Regions from separate parts of the Rhodoplanes sp. SY1 genome, predicted to be linked through region 1. Evidence: riboswitches for the same ligand, from Rfam matches in the RefSeq annotation. Region 1 holds a riboswitch; each other region holds the start of a gene.
What was found. A riboswitch is a leader RNA that binds a small molecule or an ion and turns the genes downstream of it on or off. The one in region 1 is predicted to bind cobalamin.
Positions count from the first base shown of each region.

Region 1 (5,554 bases):
CATGACCGACCACCCCCCCACCCGGTTCGACGTCCTGGTCGCCGGCGGGGCCGCGGCCGGCCCCGGCGGCGCTGCGCGGCGGCAACACGCGGCATGCGCGGAACTTTCGGATCGCCCATGCCGGCCCGGCCCCCTACGTGCCGGACAGCTACCGCCCGGACGAGTTCCTCGCCGACCTGATGCGCGTCACCGGCGGCGACACCGATGAGCCGCTCGCCCGCTCCCTGATCCGCGGCTCGGCCGGTATCGCGCCGTGGCTCCTCGCCGCCGGCGTCCGGCTGCAGGCGCTCGATCACGGCGTGCTGCCCTACTCGCGCCGCACCGCCTTCCTGCTCGGCGGCGGCAAGGCGATGGTGAACGCCCTCTACGCCACGGCCGAGGAGATCGGCGTCGTCGTCTCCTACGACACGACGCTCGCCGCGCTGCAACCGGACGACGCCGGCTGCGCGGTCGTGCTCGACACGGCCGCCGGCCGCGAGTCGATGCTCGCCAGGGCCGTCGTCGTGGCGACCGGCGGACACCAGGCGGATCTCGCGCAGCTCCGCGTCGATCTCGGCCCGCAGGCGGAGCGGTTCGTGGTGCGCGGCTCGCCCTACTGCACGGGCCACGGCCTCGATCTTCTGCTCGGGCTCGGCGCCGAGCCGGTCGGCGACCGGGCGAGCGCCCATCTGGTCGCCGTCGACGCGCGCGGGCCTCGTTTCGACGGCGGCATCGTCACCCGGATGACCGGCATCCCGCACGGCATCGTGGTCGACCGCACCGGCCGGCGCCTCGCCGACGAGCGCGCCGACACCCGCCGCACCCACTACGCCCAGTGGGGACCGCGCATCGCCGCCTGTCCGGACCAGCTCGCCTATCTGATCGTCGACCAGGACGGTCTGCGGCGCGTCGGCCCGACCGCGCTCGCCCCGGTCACGGCGCCCTCGGTCGCCGAGCTGGCGCGCCGGCTGGAGGTCGATCCCGCCGCGCTCGATGCGACGGTGCGGACCTTCAATGCCGAGGCGGCGGAGCGCGAGCCGGCGGTGCGGCCGCTGGCGGCGCTGCCGCTCGCCGCCTGGCCGCTGCTGCCCGGCCTCACCTTCACGCATTTCGGCGTCGCCGTGGACACCGGCATGCGGGTGCGGTTGCGCGGCGGGCGCCGCAGCGAGCGGGTGTTCGCGGCCGGCACCACGATGGCGGCCAACGTGCTGCGCCACGGCTATCTGGCCGGGCTCGGGCTCACGCTCGCGGCCGTATCGGGCCGGATCGCCGGCGAGGAGGCCGCCCGTGCCGCCGCGTGAGGTCGCCGAGGAGGCCGAGCGGGTGCTGCGGCTGTGCAGCGCCTGCATGTATTGCGACGGCGTCTGCGCCGTGTTCCCGGCGATCGCCGGCAAGGCGACCTTCTCGCTCGCCGACGTCGCCCATATCGCCAATCTCTGTCACGCCTGCCGTGGCTGCTGGCACGCCTGCCAATACGCGCCGCCGCACCCGTTCGCCGTCAACGTGCCGCAGACGCTCGCGGCCGCCCGTGGCCACACCTACGCGGACTTCGCCCGACCGCGCTGGCTCGCCGGCGCGTTCGGGCGGCACGCCTGGATGCCCGCGGCCGTGGTGGGCGCCGCCACGGTCGCGGCGCTTCTCCTGGTCGTCCTAACGGTGCCGCGTGAAACCCTGTTCGGGGTGCATCGCGGCGGCGGGGCGTTCTATCAGGTCGTGCCGTGGGGCGTGATGACGACGGCGGCCGGCCTCTCGTTCGTCTGGGCCGTGGCCGCCATGACGGCGTCGACGGTGGCGTTCTGGCGGGCGATCGCGCCGCCGGTCTCCGCCCGGGTCGTCAAGCGGGCGCTGTGGCCGGCGCTCTTCGACATCGTGACGCTGAGCAATCTCGGTGGCGGCGGCCCCGGCTGCAACGACGTCGACGGCCGTTTTTCGCGCGAGCGGCGCATCGCGCATCACGTGATGGTCGGCGGCTTCGCCCTGACCATCCTGTCGACGCTCTCGGCGGCACTCTGGCATCACGTCGCCGATGCACCGGCGCCCTACCCGGTCTTCAGCCTGCCGGTGCTCGCCGGCACGATCGGTGGCGTCCTGATGCTGGTCGGCATCGGCGGGCTCGTTTCGGTCGAGCTGCGCACCGACACGGCGGCGACCGAGCCGGGGGAGACGCGGCTGAACCTCGTCTTCCTGGTGCTGCTCGGGCTCGTGGCGGCGAGCGGGCTCGCCGTGCTGGTGTTGCGCGAGACCGTGCTGATGGGCGTCACGCTGACGCTCCATCTCGGGCTCGTCACCGGCTTCTTCCTGGTGCTGCCGGCGAGCAAGATGATGCACGCACCCTACCGAGCGGCGGCGCTGCTGCGCGCCGCCATCGATCGCATCGCCTCACCGCCCCGGCGCAGCGGCGGCGAGTGAGCGGCAGGCGGCGGCGAGCCGCGCGAAGGCCAGCTCGTCCGCCGGCAGGCCGAACCGGTACCTGTTCGGTGTATGGGGAAAGCCGCGCACCAGAATGCCGGCATGCGCGAAGGCGTCGACGAGATCGCGACCCGGCGGGCCTTCGGCGAGGACGAAGAGATCGGTGCCGCCGAGGATGCGCAGGCCGCCGCTCACGAGCATCCCCTCGAGTCGGGCGCGGTCGGTGGCGAGCCGCGCCCGCATCGCCGTCGCCCAGGCCGTGTCGAGGAGCGCCGCGGCCGCGATCGCGCAGGCCGGACCCGACACCGGCCAGTCGCCGAGCCGCCGCCGCCACGGCATCGCGGCCCGCTCCGCCACCGCGACGAAGCCCACCCGCAGCCCGGCGAGGCCGTAGAACTTGCCGAGCGAGCGCAGCACCACCACGCCGTCCGGCAGCCGGTCGGCGGCGAGCAGCGACAGGTCCGGCGTAACGTCGGCGAAGGCTTCGTCGACGATCAGCTTGCGGCCGGCGGCAGTCCACGCCTCGGCGAAACCGAGGAGCGCCGCGCGCGAAACGCTCGCGCCGTCCGGATTGTTGGGGTTCACCAGCACGACGACGTCGAGGTCGCGGGCGGCCGGGTCCGGCAGCGCCGGCAGCGGCCGCACCGTGGCGCCGGTCTCCTCCCAGGCGGCGGCATGCGACGAGTAGGTGCGCCCTACCACGCCGACCCGCAGCTTCGGTCCGAGAACCACCGGCAGCAGCCGGATGGCGAGCTCGCTGCCCGGCACCGGCAGCAGCGCCGTGCCGGCCGGCCGGCCATAGGCCGCCGCCGCCGCATCGGTCAGCCGGTCGAGGTCGCGGCCGAGCGGCAGCCGGCGATACGCCTCGGGATCGACCGCCGGCACCGGATAGGCGTGCGGATTGATCCCGGTCGACAGGTCGATCCACGGGGGCGGGGCGTCCGGATAGAGCCGCTCGGCCTCGTCGACACGCCCGCCGTGCCCGCGCAGGATCGCCTCGTTCCTCGGCTGCATCGGCCCGCCCAATCGGTCGTCTCAGATCGATCTGCCCGAGTCCGCCGCGGACTTCGATCCCGCTGGCGGCCGTCGAGGCCGGCGAGGCTTAGCCCGCCGCCCGCCGCGGTGCAATCGACTGACCGCGCCGCGACCTGTACGGGCAACAACGGACAGTCCGATGCTTGCGCCGGCACCCGCCGTGCGCCTAATGTCGCCGCGATGGTTCCTCGCGCCGCTGCTTCGACGCGAGGTGAAAAGGGAATGCGGTGCGGCGCCCCGCGGGCGCTCAGGCCGCAACTGCCCCCGCAACTGTAAGCGGCGAGGCTTTCGCGCGAGTTCGTCACTGGCCGCAGTCTCCCCCTCCGATCGGGACTGCGCGACGGCCGGGAAGACGGCGCGGGAGCCGCCGAGCCGCGAGTCAGGAGACCTGCCATCGAGGTGGCGTGCGCGAATGGTTCCGGGCGGGGTGTTCCGGGGCCTGACGAGGCGCATGCGCAACCGGCGGGAGGGTTCGCGTGCACATCATGGAAGGCTATCTGCCGGTCGGGCATGCCGCCGGCTGGTTTGCGGTGTCCGCCCCCTTCGTGATCGCCGGGGCGGTCCGGATTCGGCGCATCCTGCGGGACGAGCCGCAAACCAAGATGATGCTCGCCGCGGCCGGCGCCTTCACGTTCGTCATGTCGGCCCTGAAGATCCCGAGCGTCACCGGCTCGTGCTCGCACCCGACCGGGACCGGGCTCGGCGCGATCCTGTTCGGCCCCGCCGTGATGGCGGTGCTCGGCACGATCGTGCTCGTCTTCCAGGCGCTGCTGCTCGCCCATGGCGGTCTGACGACGCTCGGCGCCAACGTGTTCTCGATGGCCATCGTCGGACCGTGGGTGAGCTGGGCGGTGTGGCAGGTCGTCACCCGGCTCGGCCTGGGGGCGAGCGTCGCGGTGTTTTGCGCCGCCATGCTGGGCGACCTCTCGACCTATCTCACGACCTCGGTGCAGCTCGCGCTCGCCTATCCGGACGCGAGCTCGGGCGTGCTCGGCGCCGTGGCGAAGTTCGGCGGCATCTTCGCCGTCACCCAAATCCCGCTGGCGATCGCCGAGGGCCTCTTGACCGTGGTGGTGATCAACGCCCTCGCGGCCTCGCCGGGCCTCCTCGGCGGGATGCGGAACGGCGTGCGCGGCCTTGCCGGGGGGACCGAACGATGATCGCGAAGCGAACCTCGTGGCTGCTGATCGCGCTTGCGGCCGCCATCGTCGCCGCGCCCCTGCTCCTGCCGGGCATCGAGGGCGAGTTCAAGGGCACGGACGATCAGGCGGTGAGCGCCATCGCCGAGGCGCGCCCCGGCTACGAGCCGTGGTTCAAGCCGCTGTGGACGCCGCCCAACGGCGAGATCCAGAGCCTGCTGTTCGCCCTGCAGGCGGCGCTCGGCGCCGGCGTGCTGGGCTACGTGATCGGCCGAAGGCACGGCCGATCGTCCGCGTCCGACGATGTCCCCCGTCGATAGGGCGGCCCATCTCAACCGCTGGCGGACGCGTTCGCTCGCCGAGAAGTCCGTCCTGGCCTTCGGCATGATGGCGCTCGCCCTCGCCTTTCCGCCGTTTCCGGTCGCCCCGGTGGCCGCCGTCGTGATGACGGTGGCGACGCTCGTCGGGGCGCGGGTGTCGCCGCGGACCTGGCTCGCCTGCGTGACGGCACCGTTCGGCTTCCTGCTGATCGGATCGCTGTCGCTCGCGCTGCAGGTCGGCACCGCCGGCATCGGCCTCGCCCCGGACGGCCTCATGACCGCAGCCGGAGCGACGGCACGCGCGCTGGCGTGCGTGACGGCGCTCCTGTTCCTCGCCCTGACGACGCCGGCGACCGATCTGGTCGCCGGTGCGCGGCGTCTCGGCCTGCCCGGCGAGATCGCCGAGATCGCCCTCCTGATGTACCGGTTCCTGTTTCTCCTCGGAACGACCGCGCTGGCCATGGACACGGCCCAGGCGGCCCGGCTCGGCCATGCCGGCGCCCGGCGCCGGCTGCGCTCGCTCGGCGGGCTGATCGCCAACCTGCTGCCGCGCTCGCTCGACCGGGCGCGTCGCCTGGAGATCGGCCTCGCGGCGCGCGGCTGGACCGGCGAGATGCGGGTGCTGTCGCGCCGCGCCGCCGTGTCATGGCCGGCGCTGGCGCTCGTCCTCGC
Region 1 covers NZ_JBEOMB010000089.1:175-5,728, forward strand. Annotated here, with positions in the region: gene tcuA (FAD-dependent tricarballylate dehydrogenase TcuA) at 111-1,280, shown strand; gene tcuB (tricarballylate utilization 4Fe-4S protein TcuB) at 1,267-2,388, shown strand; gene ABTU92_RS21050 (aminotransferase class I/II-fold pyridoxal phosphate-dependent enzyme) at 2,359-3,402, opposite strand; cobalamin riboswitch at 3,588-3,834, shown strand; gene ABTU92_RS21055 (energy-coupling factor ABC transporter permease) at 3,909-4,583, shown strand; gene ABTU92_RS21060 (energy-coupling factor ABC transporter substrate-binding protein) at 4,580-4,882, shown strand; gene cbiQ (cobalt ECF transporter T component CbiQ) at 4,866-5,554, shown strand, end outside.

Region 2 (5,554 bases), on a different contig from region 1:
CAGCATCGGGCCGCCGCAGATCGTCAGCATCTCGGGGATGACGATGCGCTTCTCCGGCGGATAGAGGCGCTGCAGCGCCGGATGCAGCAGAAAGGCCTGGCCCTGGTCCTCGGCCGTCGTCAGGTCCGAGGCGACCAGCACGAGGTCGGGCTTGGTCGCGACGATCTGCTCGAGCGTCGCGAATCCGCCCGTGGCGATGCCCATCTCGGATGCCGCATTGATCAGCCCTGCCTCCGCCAGGAGCGAGCTCGTGAGACTGTCGGCGCCGGGAATCCAGCCGCGGCGCGACACCGCGAGCACGCGCAGCCCCTTGCGGGTCGCGACCGCGCGCAGCCGCACCACCGCCGCGTCGATCGCCGCGATCCGGGCCTCCGCACGCTCCGGATGCCCGACGAGCGCGCCCATCCGGGCGATCTGCCGCTTCGCCTCGTCGATCGAGCGGACGATGTCGAAGTCGGCGACCCTCAGGCCGCGCCGCGCCAAGAGCTCGCGGGTCGCCCGCCGCTCGAAGCGGCCGGCGACGACGAGATCGGGCTTGAGCATCATCGCATCCTCGGCGCCGCCCGACATCATCGGGAACCGCGCCGCCTCGGCGGCCGCCCAGGACAGTGTCGGATCACGCGCATAGGGGCTCAGGCCCGCGATCTGATCAGGATCGGCCAGGCTGAGCAGCAGCTGATCGGTGCACAGATTGAGGGAGACGATTTTTTTCGGCGGCTCGGCGGCGGCCGGCACGAGGGCGACGAGGAGGAGCGAGGCTGCGAGACCCGCTCCGGACCATGAACGACGGAGGCTGTGGAGACGCTGCAGGCCCCCCACCCCCGACCCCTCCCCGCCATGTGCTGGCGCACATGGGAGGAGGGGAGCCGAGGCGCCCAGCCCGATGACCGTCGAGATCGATCGACTCCCCTCCCCCCATTCGCCCTTGCGAATGGCGGGGAGGGCTTTGGCGCGCGGAGCGCGCCGGGGGTGGGGGGAAAGCCACGCAGTCATGCGCCGATGTCCGAGCAGCAGCATCACACCGCCGACCATGGCACCACGACCGGCTGGTCGGCGGCGCCGCCGCGCCAGGCCGTGATGCGGAAGACGTCGGCGAGCGGGCCTTCGCCGAGCGCCGCCTCGGGCGCGCCGTCGATCACCAGGCGGCCAGCGGCGAGCACTAGCACGCGGTCGGCGAAGCGGGCCGCGAGGCCGAGATCGTGCGTCACGACGAGGACGAGCGCGCCGGCGCGCGCGGTGCGCTGCAGAAGGCCGAGCACCTCGAGCTGATAATAGGGATCGAGCGAGGCGACCGGCTCGTCGGCCAGCACCACGGGCGCCTCGACGGCCAGCATGCGGGCGAGCGCGACGCGGCTCTTCTCGCCGCCGGACAATGCGGTGACGGGACGGTCGGCGAGCGCGTCGAGATCGGCGATCCGCATGGCGCGGGCCACCGCCTCGGCGTCGCCGCGCGACAGTCGCGCCGGATCGACGGCGCCGTGCGGATAACGACCGAGCGCGACCACGTCGCGCACCGGCAGCGGCCAGTGCACCACGTGCCCCTGCGGCAGGTACGCGAACCTTTTCGCTCTCTCACGTGGCGCCAGCGACGCCACGGCCTCGCCGCCGACCGTCAGCTCCCCGCGCGAGGCCACGAGGCCGGCGAGCCCGCGCAACAGCGTCGTCTTGCCGGCACCGTTGGGGCCGACCAGGGCGACGAGCTGTCCGCGCGGCAACGCCACCGACAGGGTCGTGATCACGTCGCGTCCGCCGACCGCGACCGTCAGTTCCTCGGCGACCAGATAGGGCGCGGTCACGACACGCCTCCGCCGAGCGAGCGCCGCTCGCGCACGATCAGCCACAGGAAGAACGGCACGCCGATCAGCGCGGTGAGCACGCCGACCCGCACGCTGGTGGTGGCCGGCAGCAGCCGCACCGCGATGTCGGCGGCGGTGAGCAGCGCGGCGCCCAGCAGCGCGCTGGGCACCAGCAGGCGGGCCGGATCGGGGCCGACCAGCGGGCGGGCGAGATGCGGCCCGACGAGGCCGATGAAGCCGATCGTGCCCGACACCGCGACCGAGCCGCCGACCCCGAGCGCCACGCCGAGAATCACGAGAAGCCGCGTGCGGGCGACGTCGACACCGAGGCTCGCGGCCGTCTCCTCGCCGAGGCTCAGCACCCGGAAGGCGTGGCGCTGCGACAGCAGGAGCGCGCCGCCGGCGAGCACGAAGGGCAGCGCCAGTGCCACGTGGCGCATGCTGCGGTCCTCCAGCGAGCCGAGCAGCCAGAACGAGATCTCCAACGCCGCGAACGGATTTTTCGCCAGATTCATGGTCAGCGCCGTGCCGGCCCCGGCCAGCGCGGAGAGCGCGAGCCCGGCGAGGATCAGCAGCAGCAGGCTCGCATTGCGGCCGGCGACGGCCAGCAGCACGAACACCGAGACGAAGGCGGCCGCGATGGCGGCGAGCGGCAGCGCGAAGGAGAGCACGTCGGCGAGCCCGGTGGCGATCACCAGCACGGCCCCGAAGGCCGCCGCCTGGGGCGCACCGAACAGCTCCGGCGCGGCGAGCGGGTTGCGCAGCAACCCCTGCAGGGCGGCGCCGGCGAGGCCCAGCACGGCGCCGACCGCGACGCCGAGGATCGCCCGCGGCAGCCGGATCTCCTGGACGATGATGCGGCTCTCCTCGCTGCCGCCGCCGAACAGCGCGGTCGCGACCTCGGTGGGCGACAGCCGCACCGAGCCGAGACCGAGCGACAGCAGCACCAGCACGGCGACCAGCGCCGACAGCGTGAGGATCACCAATGCCCGACGGCGGGATGCGTCGCGGGCGGTGTTTTCACGTACCATGTCGCGCGAGCGGTCCCGCTGCGCGAGCGGGTCGGCGACGGCGGAGCGGGCCGCGGCGGACAGCTTCAAGGGGAATCCTCCGTCGACCCACCGTCGACCGAACGTGCCTGTCGCCGGCCGGTCTCCTGGCTCGCGGATCAGGTCTCGTCCGCCTTCCCGGCCGCAGCGGCCAGTGGCGTTCGGACGAGGAGCTCCGCTCACAGTTGCGGGGGCAGCCGCGGTTTCGAACGTGTCCGGATCGGAGGACGTCCTTACCGTGTTCCCGTTTCACCTCCGGGTGGAGGCACCGACGACATCGGCGTTAAACCACGGCGGGTTGCCCGGCACAAGAACGGCTCGATGCAGGCTGGCGGCACCGGGAGGGTTCCCTCTCCCCGCGCGCAGGGAGAGGTTGGCTCGCCGCGCAGCGGCGAGACGGGTGAGGGGGCGCTTCCGCAAAGCAGAGACTCGCGGCGACGCCCCCTCACCCGACATCCGCGCTGGGCGCGCGAATGTCGACCTCTCCCCGCACGCGGGGAGAGGTAACGACGCGGCGAACGTCGGACGGCGAGTAGTCCTCTGCGCCTACACCCGCGCCGGCATGGCGACGCGGCGGCCGGCCGCCTCGGGGCGGGGCAGCATGGCGTGCGAGGCCTTCATCTCGGCGAGGCGGGCGGCGATCAGGGGCGGGGCCGGGGCGGCGCGGGCCGCGTCCATGTCGACGTGCAGGGCCATCACCTCCAGGGTGGCGGCCATCCAGCCTTCGTCGGCGTGGAAAAGCTGCTCGAAATAGTGCAGCCGCTTGGCGTCGTGGTCGAGGAGCTGGAAGGTTGCGCGCACCGCGTCGGAGGCCTTCAGCTCCCGCAGGTAGCGCACGTGGGTCTCGGCCGTGTAATACGAATGGCGCTGCCGGTCGACATAGTCGGTGCCGGCGCCGATCAGCGCCAGGACCTCGTCGGCGGCGCGATCGAACAGCACGTTGTAATAGGCCATGTTGAGGTGGCCGTTGTAGTCGATCCAGTCCGGCTCGACCCGCATGACGGACGAGACGAACGGAGCGAAGAACACCGGCTTCAGGTCGGCATGGTCGAGCATGATGTTCATAAATCCAGTATGGCAGCGAATCATGACGAAGTCGCGAGCCCGTGTCCGCTTTGCGACGCTGCACCGCACACCCGAAAAGGCGTTTGACCGTCCATGACTTCGCTTGCCCACCCGGCCGCGGCGCCGGCTTCGGTCCGGCCGTCGCGTTCCGCCGTCGAGTCCGTGATCGCCACGCTGGCGCAGGAATTCGGCCCGAGCCTCCTCACCACGGCGGCGGCCACCCGCGAGCAGCACGGCAACATGGCGAGCTGGCTGCCCAGCGAGGCGCCCGATGCCGTCGTGTTTCCGCAATGCACGGCCGATGTTCAAAAGATCGTGCGCATCTGCGCGGCCGCCGGCGTTCCGATCGTCCCGTTCGGCACCGGCACGTCGCTGGAAGGCCAGGTCAACGCGCCGTTCGGCGGCATCTGCGTCGACACCCGCGACATGAACAAGGTGCTGGCCGTCCATGCCGAGGATCTCGACGTGGTGGTCGAGCCCGGCGTCACCCGCAAGCAGCTCAACGAGTATCTGCGCGACCAGGGCCTCTTCTTCCCGCTCGATCCCGGCGCCGACGCGGCGCTCGGCGGCATGGCGGCGACCCGCTGCTCGGGCACCAACGCGGTGCGCTACGGCACCATGAAGGACGTCACCCTCGCCCTGAAGGTGGTGCTGGCCAACGGGGAGCTGATGACCACCGGCACGCGGGCCAAGAAGTCGGCCGCCGGCTACGACCTCACCCGGCTGTTCGTCGGCTCGGAGGGAACGCTCGGCATCATCACCGAGCTGACCCTGAAGCTGCACGGCATCCCGGAGGCGATCGCCGGCGGCATCTGCCCGTTCCCGACCGTCGAGGCGGCCTGCAACACAGTGATCACGACGATCCAGACCGGCATCCCGGTCGCCCGCATCGAGCTGCTCGATCAGCTCCAGGTGAAGGCCGTCAACGCCTACTCGAAGCTCGACCTGCCGGAGGTCCCGCTGCTGCTGGTCGAGTTCCACGGCAGCGAGGCCGGCGTCGCCGAGCAGGCGGCGCAGTTCGGCGACATCGCGCAGGAGCACGGCGGCGGGCCGTTCGACTGGGCGACCCGGCCCGAGGACCGCACCCGGCTGTGGCAGGCCCGGCACGACGCCTATTGGGCGGCCGGCGCGCTTCGTCGCGGCACCAAGTCGGTGGCGAGCGACGTCTGCGTGCCGATCTCGCGCCTCGCCGAATGCGTGGTGGCGACCCAGGAGGACATCGCCGCGTCGAACCTCGTCGCGCCGATCGTCGGCCATGTCGGCGACGGCAACTTCCATCTCGGCCTCTTGGTCGACATGGACGACGCCGACGAGGTCAAGCGCGCCAAGGCGCTGCTGGAGCGGCTGGTCGAGCGCGCGCTCGCCATGGACGGCACCTGCACGGGCGAGCACGGCGTCGGGCAGGGCAAGATGAAATACCTGAAGGCCGAGCTCGGCGCCCCGGCGCTGGCCGCCATGGCGGCGATCAAGCACGCGCTCGACCCGGCCGGATTGATGAATCCGGGCAAGATCGTGCCGGCGGACCTCGTGTCGCAGACGTGAGATCGCGGACGACGGCGCATCGTCTTGGTCGAGGCCGCCGTCCCGACTCGCAGCCTCGTGCCCCGGACAAGGCGCATCTGGCCACAGGCCCGAGGCGCCGCA
Region 2 covers NZ_JBEOMB010000064.1:111,607-117,160, forward strand. Annotated here, with positions in the region: gene ABTU92_RS17980 (ABC transporter substrate-binding protein) at 1-735, opposite strand, end outside; gene ABTU92_RS17985 (ABC transporter ATP-binding protein) at 1,017-1,796, opposite strand; gene ABTU92_RS17990 (FecCD family ABC transporter permease) at 1,793-2,827, opposite strand; cobalamin riboswitch at 2,925-3,133, opposite strand; gene ABTU92_RS17995 (thioesterase family protein) at 3,392-3,901, opposite strand; gene ABTU92_RS18000 (FAD-linked oxidase C-terminal domain-containing protein) at 4,004-5,452, shown strand.
Region 2: it holds a riboswitch for cobalamin, as region 1 does, so the genes downstream of both, ABTU92_RS17990 (FecCD family ABC transporter permease) here and ABTU92_RS21055 (energy-coupling factor ABC transporter permease) in region 1, are expected to answer to the same signal.

Region 3 (5,554 bases), on a different contig from region 1:
CCGCGAAGCTTTAAGGAAGGGTTTAGGTTAACCGGGCGGGGGCGGACGCCATTCGGTTGTCGATATCAGAGCACGTCATTCCGGGGCGCCGCGCAGCGGCGAACCCGGAATCCAGCCCCGCAGTCCGTGCATGCCACTGGATTCCGGGTTCGCGCCTTGGGCGCGCCCCGGAATGACGGAGCTCGTCGCCTCAATGGCTGAACTGCTCGCGCAGGATGCGCTCGTCGAGATTGTGGCCGGGGTCGAACAGCATCAGCATCTCGATCGCGTGGTCCATGCGGATCTCGACGTGCTTGACCGAGCGCACCTCGTCGTGATCGGCGACGGCGGCGACCGGCCGCTTGTCGGCCTCCAGCACCTCGATCGTCACCACGGCGCTGTCGGGCAGGAGCGCGCCGCGCCAGCGCCGCGGCCGGAACGCGCTGATCGGGGTCAGTGCGAGCAGCGGCGAGCCGATCGGGATGATCGGTCCGCCGGTCGAAAGATTGTAGGCCGTCGAGCCGGCCGGCGTCGCCACCATGATGCCGTCGGCCGTGAGCTCGCGCAGCCGCATCTTGCCGTCCACCATCACGTCGAGCCGCGCCGCCTGGTAGGTCTGGCGGAACAGCGACACCTCGTTGATGGCGCGGTGCTCGTGGCCGCCTCCGTCGACGTCGAGGGCGCGCATCAGCAGCGGGTGGATCACGGTCGCCTCGGCGTCGTGCAGGCGCTCCTTCAGCCCGTGCTCGTGATACTCGTTCATCAGGAAGCCGACGGTGCCGCGATGCATGCCGTAGATCGGCTTGCCGGTGCTCATGAAGACGTGCAGGGTCTTGAGCATCAGGCCGTCGCCGCCGAGCGCGACGATGACGTCGGCCTCGTGCGGATCGACATTGCCGTAGCGCTGGGTCAACCGGGCGAGGGCCGCCGTCGCCTCGGGGGTCTGGCTCGCCACGAAGGCGATCCGCTCGATCTCGGCAGGCAGATGGGTCATGCGCGGCTCGTGCGGCGGATCGTTCGGTGGTTCGTGCGATACCGGCGCCGCACCGCCGCCGACGCGAAGGAGTGGCGATGGAACGGGTGGTGTTCGTCTATACGACCTTTCCGGGGCTTGTCGAGGCGGAGGAGACCGGACGCGCGCTGGTCGAGGCGCGGCTCGCCGCCTGCGTCAACATCCTGCCCGGCATGGTCTCGCTCTATCGCTGGGAGGGCGCGATCGAGCGCGGCGAGGAGGTCGTGATGCTGATCAAGACCCGGGCGTCGCGCGCCGAGGCGGTGCGGGCCGCCGTCAAGGCGCGCCATTCCTACACGACGCCGGCCATCCTGGTGCTGCCGATCGAGAGCGTCGACCAGGCCTATCTCGGCTGGCTCCTGGCGGAGACCAAGGCGGACGACGCCGAGGACTGAAGACCCGTGTTCCAGGATGCTCCGGACGCCGTCATTCCGGGGCGCACCGAAGGTGCGAACCCGGAATCCAGCGGGCGAATCCGAAGGACTTGGTTGGATTCCGGGTTCGTGCGCCTCACGGCACACGCCCCGGAATGACTCTTCCGGGTGTGGGCTTCGCGCAACACTTCTCCGGCTAATGCACTCGGGTCGGGGCCTGCACGATTGACGCGCGGGGCGCGGGCGACCGAAGGTGCGGGTGTGCTGGTTCCCGGCGGGCGACCGCCGGGAGGAAAGAGGGAACACGGAACGCGCCCCGCGAGGGTCGTGAAGCCGTGGCTGGACCCGCAACTGTGAGCGGCGAGCCGCATCCACCGTGGCCACTGGGAAACCGGGAAGGCCGGATGCAGCGACGACCCGCGAGCCAGGAGACCTGCCCGCACAGTCACCCAACCGGTGGGCGGGAAGCCCCATACGGAGCGGTCTTTCGCAGCGGTGACACCGTGACCGGCGCGGGGACCGCTATGCTCGTTCGTCTCGTGAAGCGTTTGGACACCGATCGGCCGGGACGGCCGGACGGGCGTCTTTCGCGTCGGCTCATGCAACGCGAACCGCATGACCCTTTCGCGAAGGACGACAGGAATGACCCACGACCATTCGAACCGCGCTAGGGCGGCCCGCGCCGCCGGCCTCGCCGTTCTGCTCGGCAGCACGGCGTTGCTCGGCAGCGCATTGCTGCTCGCCGGTGACGTGCAGGCCCAGCAGGCGCCGGCGACGACCGACACCGCGCTGCCCGACCTCTACGTCACCGCGACGCGCCTCGGCGGCGGCGCCGGCGGCGCGCTCGGAATCACGGGTGCGTCCACGACCGTGATCACGGCCGAGGAGATCGAGCGCTCGCCCGAGCAGACCATCCCGGGCATCCTGGCCCGCGAGCCCGGTGTCCAGGTCTCGAACCTCTACGGCGGCGTCAACGGGGCGCGCGCCACCGTCGACATCCGCGGCTTCGGCGCCACCGGCGCCCAGAACACGCTGATCCTGATCGACGGACGCCGCGTCGATCTGCCCGATCTGCAGACCTTCGACTGGGGCTCGGTGCCGATCAACGCGGTCGAGCGCATCGAGGTGACGCGCGGCAACTCCGGCGGCGTGCTGTACGGCGACGGCGCCGTCGGCGGCGTCATCAACATCGTCACCAAGAAGGCGACCGGACGGCCGAACGGCGCCCGCGCCGAGGTCGCCTACGGCTCGTTCAACCAGGTCGAGGGCAGGGGCACGGCCTTCGCGTCGAGCGGGCCGCACGCGCTGGCGCTCTATGCCAATGCGGTGCGCTCCGACGGCTATCGCGACAACGGCCAGTATCATCAGACCAACGCCGGCGGCGACTATCGCTACACCCGCGACTGGGGCAGCTTCTATCTGAACACGACGCTGAGCGACCAGGTGCTCGGGCTTCCGGCCGGCCGCCGCGTCGACCCGACGCTCGGCCTGAATCAGCTCGCGACCGACCGCCGCGGCACCAACACGCCGTGGGACTTCGCCAACCAGCAGCAGGCGACGGCGACCACCGGCGTGACCTACGACCTGACGCCGGGCGCCGAGCTGATCGTCGACGGCGGCGTGCGGGTCCGCAAGCAGCAGGCGGCCTATTTCCCGTCCTGCCTCGACACCTTCACGGGCGTCTACAACTCGGCCTGCCGGCAGCAGATCGGCTCCGCCTACGACACGTCCTATTTCGAGTCCTCGCTCGTCACCTCGTCGGTGACGCCGCGCCTCAAGGTCGACACGACGGCGTTCGGCCTGCCGCTGAAGTCGCTGAGCGGCGTCGACGTCTATCACACCGACTATTCGTCGCCGCGCGCCCTGACGGAGGGTGCGGCGCCGCTGCACCAGTACGATCTCGACCAGACCTCGCTCGCCGCCTACACGATGAACACGGTGACGCTGTTCTCCACGACCGACGTCTCGGTCGGCGGGCGCGTGCAGCGGACCTCGCTGTCGGCGCGCGATGCCGTGAACGCGGCGGCACCGGGCTATCTCTACTTCGGCTTTCCGACCGTCGTGCAGGCGAACCCGCTCGACGACACCCAGACCAACCGCGCCTGGCACATCGGCATCGAGCACCGCTTCAACCAGCAGCTCACGCTGTTCGGCCGTACCGCGCAGAGCTTCCGGGTGCCGAATGTCGACGAGCGCATCGGCAGCGCGCCCTACGGCATGCCGAGCAATTTCGCGCTGAAGACCCAGACCTCGCGCGACTGGGAGGCGGGCGTGAAGGTGACGGCCGGCCCGATGTTCCTGCAATGGAGCATCTACGACATGGTTCTGGAGAACGAGATCTTCTACTCGCCGTTCACCACCACCAACGTGAATCTCGATCCGACCCGGCGCTACGGCTCCGAGGCGCTGGCGACCATGCGGGTCTCCGACACGGTGCGGCTGAAGGGCAGCTATGCCTATACGCGCGCCGTGTTCCGGGAGGGCGTCTATGCCGGCAACGACGTGCCGCTCGTCGCGCGCAACACGGCGGGCGTCGGCGTCGTCTGGAACATCCTCGACAGCCGCCTGGTGTTCACCGGCGACGTGCGCTTCGTCGGCTCGCGCCGCATGGACAACGACAGCCGCAATCTCCAGCCGATGACGCCGACCTACACGATCCTCGACGCCAAGATCGCCGGTGAGTGGGACCGCTACTTCTGGTCGTTCGCCGTGCAGAACCTCTTGAACGAGGACTATTTCGACTACGCGGTCGCCAGCCCCTATCCGGACGGCTTCGGCAGCAAGTACGGCGTCTACAACGCCTATCCGCAGCCCGGCCGCACCTTCGTCCTGCGCGTCGGGGCGAATTTTTGAAAGATCGTCGTCGTTCTTTGGGCAGACGACAGATTCACCTCTCCCCAGCGGGGAGAGGTAGGATCTCGCGCGACAGGCGCGAGATCCGGGTGAGGGGGTGCCGAGGCATCCAACTGGCGCCGTAAACCCTCACCCCGGTCGTCCGCTTCGCGGACGCCCGACCCTCTCCCTCAGGGAGAGGGTCTCGGAGGCGCCGGCGTGGCGCTACGCCGCGCCTTCCAGCTTGGCGCGCTCGCGCACCATCTGGACGACGGTGAGGTTGTCGACCTTGCCGGAGCCGAGCAGCGGCATCTTCTCGACATGGACGAACTCGGCCGGGATCAGCATCTCGGAGGCGCCGCGCGACTTCGCGAAGGCGATGAAGTCGGAACGGGTGGCGCCCTTCTGGGTCGTCACCATGATCAGCTTCTCGCCCTTGCGGGCGTCCGGGATGGTGGCGACGGCGTGCAGCGCGTCCGGCCACAGGTCGAACGCGATCGTCTCCACGGCGGCGAGCGAGATCATCTCGCCGCCCACCTTGGCGAAGCGCTTGGCCCGGCCCTTGATCGCCACATAGCCCTCGGCGTCGATGGTCACGATGTCGCCGGTGTCGTGCCAGCCCTCGTGCGGCGGTTCGATCACGCCGGGCTTGTCGACCTTCAGGTAGCCGACCATCACGTTCGGTCCGCGGATGTAGAGCCGGCCGCCCTCGTCGACGCCCTCGACCTTGTCGAGCCGCGCCTCGATGCCGGGGAAGAGCCGGCCGACCGTGCCGAACTTGTTGAACATCGGCGTGTTGAGCGCGATCACGGGCGCCGCCTCGGTGACGCCGTAGCCCTCCAGGATGCGCACCCCGAACTTCTCCATGTAGGTCTTGCGCGTCGCCTCCTTCACGGCCTCTGCGCCGGCGAAGATGTAGCGCAGCGAGCGGAAGTCGTAGGGGTTCGCGGTGCGGGCGTAACCGTTGAGGAACGTGTCGGTGCCGAACATGATGGTCGCGTTGGTCGCGTAGACCAGCTCGGGCACCAGCCGGTAGTGCAGGGGCGAGGGATAGAGATAGACGTGCACGCCGTTGACCAGCGGCAGGATGAAGCCCGCGGTCAGGCCGAAGGCGTGGAACACCGGCAGCACGTTGAACAGCTTGTCGGAGTAGCCGAAGTCGACGATCGCCTTGGCCTGGGCGGCGTTCGACAGGATGTTCCGGTGCGACAGCACGACGCCCTTCGGCACGCCCTCCGAGCCCGACGTGAACAGCACGGCGGCGGGGTCCGACGGCTGCCGCGCCACCAGCGGCGTCCTGAACTCGCGCAGGCCTTTCAGCTTGTCGAGCGTCGTCACGGTCGGGCGCACGTCCTCG
Region 3 covers NZ_JBEOMB010000061.1:8,050-13,603, forward strand. Annotated here, with positions in the region: gene ABTU92_RS16845 (NAD kinase) at 191-973, opposite strand; gene cutA (divalent-cation tolerance protein CutA) at 1,051-1,386, shown strand; cobalamin riboswitch at 1,614-1,821, shown strand; gene ABTU92_RS16855 (TonB-dependent receptor) at 2,008-4,218, shown strand; gene ABTU92_RS16860 (acyl-[ACP]--phospholipid O-acyltransferase) at 4,423-5,554, opposite strand, start outside.
Region 3: it holds a riboswitch for cobalamin, as region 1 does, so the genes downstream of both, ABTU92_RS16855 (TonB-dependent receptor) here and ABTU92_RS21055 (energy-coupling factor ABC transporter permease) in region 1, are expected to answer to the same signal.

Region 4 (5,554 bases), on a different contig from region 1:
TTGCGGGTGAGGGCGACGAGCGCCGGCCCCATCGGGATCAGCGTGGCGATCAGCCCGAGCATCGGCGTCACCCGGGTCGCCACCCGGATCAGCTCGAGCTGCTTCATGGCGGCGACGTCGAGCTCGTCGAGCGTCAGCGCCGGATCGTCCGCATAGCGCCGCGCCAGCGGGTAGCCGCCGCCGAGCGCCCCGAAGCCGCCGGCCGCGGGCGTGCGGAAGCCGCGGCGGCCGCGCCACCGCAAGGCCCATTGCACGACGAGCCGCCCGCTCTCGAACAGCGAGAGCAGGAACAGCGCCTGGATGGCGAGCTGGACGGGGGTCAGCAGCAGCTCGGAGAGCTGCGTAAAGAACGACATGGCACGACTCCGCGGGCGCTTTCCGACCGTCCGGCCCTTGGGTCTCCGACGGTCGGCGCCTCGATCCTGAATTAAATGTTATATCGTAACAATCTCGGCGCGATTGCAAGAGCGGATGAGCCCTGCCGGGTTAGCTCCCGGACGCTGTGATATTTCTGCATCGCGACCGGAGAGCCCGACCGGCTCTGTCTCGGCTTCGAAGGCTCCTGCTCGTCTCTCCGGACGCCGTGGAGCAGGCAATTCCTTCGCAGCTCGTCGCGCAGCCGCCCGTGCGCCTCGATGAGCAGCACCGAGGTGGCGCCCAGCTCGAAGAAGCTCTCAGTTGGCGGGATGTCGGCGCGGCCGAGCAGTCGGCCGAACACGGTGGCGATCCGGCGTTCCAGCAGCGACGCGGGTCCTGCCGACGGCGCCGCGGCGGCGAGCACCGGCAGGGCGCGGCGGTCGATCTTGCCGTTGACGGTGAGCGGCGGCGAGCTCGCCGGACTCGGCGTCCGCACACATCGTCTCCAGCTGTTCCGTCCGCGCGGATGCCGTGATGGCGCGCTGATCGCGACGGCCGGATCGGCGCGGTCGTGAGCCGTCGGTCTCGCAGTTCCGGAAAAGCCCGGCCTTGCACCCCGGCCGCCTTCGTGCTCATTTGAAGGCGTCTTCGGTGCCTCTCGTCGAGAGGTGAAACGGGAATGCGGTCCGGCGAACGTTCGTCACACGAGCGTCTCGCCAATGCCGCAGCTGCCCCCGCAACTGTAGACGGATCGTCGCCGATCGGAGCCACTGGGACGCCATCAGGCCATGTCCCGGGAAGGTGATCGGAGACCATGATCCGTGAGCCAGGAGACCGGCCGAAGACGCTGGTCCATTCCGTTCGACGGCGGGTCGAAAGGGGAGCGCTAATGATCATCGAATTCTGATTCCGCTTTTCACGTGATCGGTCCGCGCACGATCGGCATCGGGTCGGTCGGTGGCGCGAATGCCCGTGCGGCCTTGCCGTTCGAGCGAAGCCGATCGTCATCCGCATCCGCGGCGCATCGCGTCGGCGGGCGATGTCGCTTGCCGGCAGAACCTCTGCCGCGCATTTCGCGCTGGTGACGACGTCGCCGCTGCGCTCGCTGTTGCTCGGGCCTCGCATGCAGCCGAAGGACACCACCACCAACGAAGCCTTCAAGGGCTTCACCAACACGGCCTGTCCGTTCCTGCCCTGCCACACGGGCGTGCGCGGACAGTTCAACTGCCTGTTCTGCTACTGCCCCTTGATCGCTTACCGTTGTCCCGGTCCTTACAAGGTCTTTACCGATCGCAATGGGATCCGCCGCAAGGACTGCTCGGATTGCACCCTGCCGCACAACGGCTACGGCGGCGCCTGGAATTTCATCCAGAAGTGGCTCGAGCGGCCCGTGGTCTGGGACGGACACGAGCAGACGCGGCGTTATCAGATGAAGCCTCCTCGGACCAGATCATGACCATCGACGTCAATGCCCAGATCGCCGGCCTCGTCTCCCGCATCGCCTTCACGCCCGCCGCATTGCCGCTGCCGCGCCGCGCCCGCTCCTTGATGATCCAGGGCACCGCCTCGGATGTCGGGAAGAGCATGGTGGTGGCCGGCCTCTGCCGCGCTTTCACGCGCCGCGGCCTCGTGGTGCGGCCGTTCAAGGCGCAGAACATGAGCAACAACGCCGCCGTCGCGGCCGACAGCGATCTCCCCCCGGGACCGGATGGAGAAATCATCTACGGCGAGATCGGCCGGGCCCAGCATCTGCAGGCCCGCGCCTGCAAGGCGGCGCCGTCGATTCACATGAACCCGGTGCTGCTGAAGCCGCAGACCGACATCGGCTCGCAGGTCGTCCTGCGCGGGCGCGTGCTCGGCAACTGCCCGGCCCGCATCTATCACCGCATGCGCCACGGCATGATGCCGGCGATCCTCGACTCACTCGACCGGCTGCGCGCCGAGGCCGACCTGGTGCTGGTCGAGGGCGCCGGCTCGGGCGCGGAGATCTACCTGCGCCGCTCCGACATCACCAACATGCACCTCGCCGAGAAAGCCGACCTGCCGGTCGTGATTCTCTCCGACATCGACCGCGGCGGCACCATGGCGGCGCTCGTCGGCAGCCACGCGCTGCTCGATCCGGCCGACCGCGCCCGCGTGGTGGGATACATCGTCAACAAGTTCCGCGGCGACTTCTCGCTGTTCGATCCCGGCGTCAAGACCATCACGGCGCAGACCGGCTGGCCGTTCCTCGGCGTGTTGCGCTGGTTCCCGATCGCCGACCGGCTGCCGGCGGAGGACTCGCTCGCGCTGGAGCGCTCCGCCGAGTTCGGCGGACGGGGCCTCGTCGTCGCGGTGCCGCGGCTCTCGCGCATCGCCAATTTCGACGACCTCGATCCGCTCGCCGCCGAGCCGGGCGTCGCGCTGCGTTTCGTCCAGCCCGGCAATCCGATCCCGGTCGACACCGACGTGATCATTCTGCCCGGCTCGAAGGCGACACGCACGGATCTCGACGTGCTGCGCCGCGAGGGCTGGGACATCGACATTCTCGCTCATGCGCGCCGCGGTGGCCGCGTGATCGGCCTGTGCGCCGGCTTCCAGATGCTCGGCCGCGTGGTGCGCGACCCGCAGGGCATCGAGGGCGCGCCTGGCGAGACGGCCGGCCTCGGCCTGCTCGACGTCGAGACCGAGATCGGCGACGACAAGCGCCTCGTCGACATCGACGCGGTGGATCGCCTCAGCGGCTGTCGCGTCACCGGCTACGAGATGCACATGGGGCGCACCACGGGGCCGGGTCTGTCACGACCGTGGCTGATGCTGGACGACGGGGCAGGGCGCGCCCGGCCCGAGGGCGCCGTGTCGGCCGACGGCCGCGTCGCCGGCGCCTATGTGCACGGCCTGTTCGGCGCCGATGCGTTCCGCGGCCACTGGCTCCGGTCGGTCGGGGCGCAGGCGTCCGGTCTCGACTTCGCGCAGCGCACCGAGGCGGCCATCGAGGCGCTCGCCGACCACTGCGAGGAGAACCTCGATCTCGACGCGCTCCTCGCGCTCGCCCGCTGACTGCGGGTGTAGCGAGGGCTATGGCGGCCGATCGACGGATCGTTCCGACACTGCGGTCTCTGCATTCCGGAGGAGGTCCACTGATGACATGGGCTATCGCGTCGCGGCAGAATGGTGCCGTCAGCGCCGGCGCGTGTCGCTCTGCTCGTCGTCCGGCATCTGCGGATTGCCGGCGGCCCGGCGCGGGCTCGCCGTCGCCGCGTGCTCGCGGGCGCGGTTTGCGAGGGCCGCTCGATGCTGCTTGGTCCGACCTCTCGCGTGCCGATGCGCGGCTGATCACGCCGACATGGCCGAGCGCCTGGAAGAACGTCGTCGGCCGCTCGAACCCCGTGCCGGCGAGAACGCATGTGAGCCGTCCGCCGTCGATCGGATGCCAGTTGCCGGCGATCCGCTCGAGCATGCCGTCGGCCTCGGCCGCCACGGCGCCGCCGCGGATCGCCCAGCGGCGATAGGCGGTCGCGGTCGTCGCGGCGGTCGCGGTGTCGACGGTCGCGTGATCCATCAGGACCAGCGGTGCCCCGGGCCGCAGCGCCGCCGCGATGTCGCGGAAGAAGGCGAGCTTGGCGCCATCGATGGCGGTGATCCCGGCGATCTTGCCCTGCGCGGCGGGCCCGGAGCCGGGCTGAGCACCGCGAGATTGCCGGGCAGCATCAGGCCGAGGCTGGCGCCGAGCGTCACCATGGCGGCGACCATGGTCCGACAGTCGGAGGCGAGTGAAACGGACGTTGATCCCGCGCAGCGCCGGTTCGGCGACATTGTCGGACATGCACAGGCGGCCGATGTCGGGGACGCGGGTGAGCGCGGCCCCGCGCTTCAGCGCGTCGTCGATCGGCTTGGCAGTCTGGCTCTCGGCGGAGAGTTCGGTGCGCTGGCGGCGATCCAGGCGTGAAGCCCGGTGATGAGCAGCCGGCTCCGCCGTTCGGCACACGGCATCCGGGCTGGTGTCGGTCGCGAGGACCTCGATTCGCCGCGGCCGCCGACCATTTGCGTGCCAACGGTCAACGAGGAGCGGCCGGCTCGGCGACAGGATTCGGAGAATTCTTTTGATTACAGTGGTTTGAATGGTCGGAGCGGAGAGATTTGAACTCTCGACCCCCAGTCCCCCAGACTGGTGCGCTAACCGGGCTGCGCTACGCTCCGAGCGGCCGGGACTATAGAGAGGCGGCCGGGCCCGCGCAACCGGTCCGGATGTCTCGTCGGCGGGCTGCGGGGCCGGTCTGCAAGGCGCGCGTCGTCGGCGAGCCGTGCAGGGGGCGAGCCGTGCAGAGGGCTGGCAAGCGGGCCAGCAGGGGGAAGGGACCGGCATGCCCGGGGCGCCGAGTCGCCGTCTCCACGGGCGTTCCGAGCGGCGGTGAGGTCGACCGGCGAAACTCCGAGCGGCGCTCCGGAGGAGGGGGTGAACGCGGTTCCCCGGTGAAATCGCGCGGGTTCCGCTGCCACTTGCGACAAGGCGGCGGCGACCGCGACACAGCGCGACCACAACGCGGCGACCTCGCGGCAACGTGTGCGGACCGCGCCTCCCGTTAAGCTAAAACCAACGCCGGTCGCGTAGTAGTCGGTGTCTCGGGCGCGCCCCCTCGGGTCGCGAGAGCGGCCGTGCGCCCGCAGGAGGATTCATGACCCAGGCCGTTTCCGTGAAGGCGAACGGCGCCGTGTCGGCGCCGCAGGGCGCCGCGATGGCGCCGGATGCGACGCCGCCGCAAGGTGCCACGACGTCGCCGGACACGGCGAAGCCGCAGGGCGCCTCGATCTCGGCCGGCTTCTGGGACGAGGTCTACTCGACCAACCCGATCTACTCGAAGGAGCTCTCCGACGAGGCCCGCGAGGCGATCCAGGCGGCGGCCGCCTGGTTCGGCGACCTGTCCGGCAAGACCGTGCTGGATCTCGGCTGCGGCGCCGGCGCCTCGTCGCTGCTGCTCGCCGAGATCGGCGCGGACGTGATCTCGGTCGACGCCTCGCCGGTGGCGATCGCCTCGCTGACCGAGCGCTGCCGGGCGCGCGGCGTGACGCGGGTGCGGCCGGTCGTCTGCGACGCGATGACGATCGACACGCTGGGGCCGGTCGACTTCGTCTACGGCTCGATGATCCTCCACCACCTCGAGCCGTTCGGCGAGTTCTGCCAGGCGCTGCGCCGGACCATCCGTCCCGGCGGCCGCGC
Region 4 covers NZ_JBEOMB010000009.1:28,573-34,126, reverse strand. Annotated here, with positions in the region: gene ABTU92_RS03415 (MotA/TolQ/ExbB proton channel family protein) at 1-356, opposite strand, end outside; gene ABTU92_RS03410 (phosphopantetheine-binding protein) at 428-853, opposite strand; cobalamin riboswitch at 990-1,215, shown strand; gene ABTU92_RS03405 (cysteine-rich small domain-containing protein) at 1,397-1,813, shown strand; gene ABTU92_RS03400 (cobyric acid synthase) at 1,810-3,396, shown strand; gene ABTU92_RS03395 (hypothetical protein) at 3,683-4,285, shown strand; tRNA gene ABTU92_RS03390 (tRNA-Pro) at 4,459-4,536, opposite strand; gene ABTU92_RS03385 (class I SAM-dependent methyltransferase) at 5,013-5,554, shown strand, end outside.
Region 4: it holds a riboswitch for cobalamin, as region 1 does, so the genes downstream of both, ABTU92_RS03405 (cysteine-rich small domain-containing protein) here and ABTU92_RS21055 (energy-coupling factor ABC transporter permease) in region 1, are expected to answer to the same signal.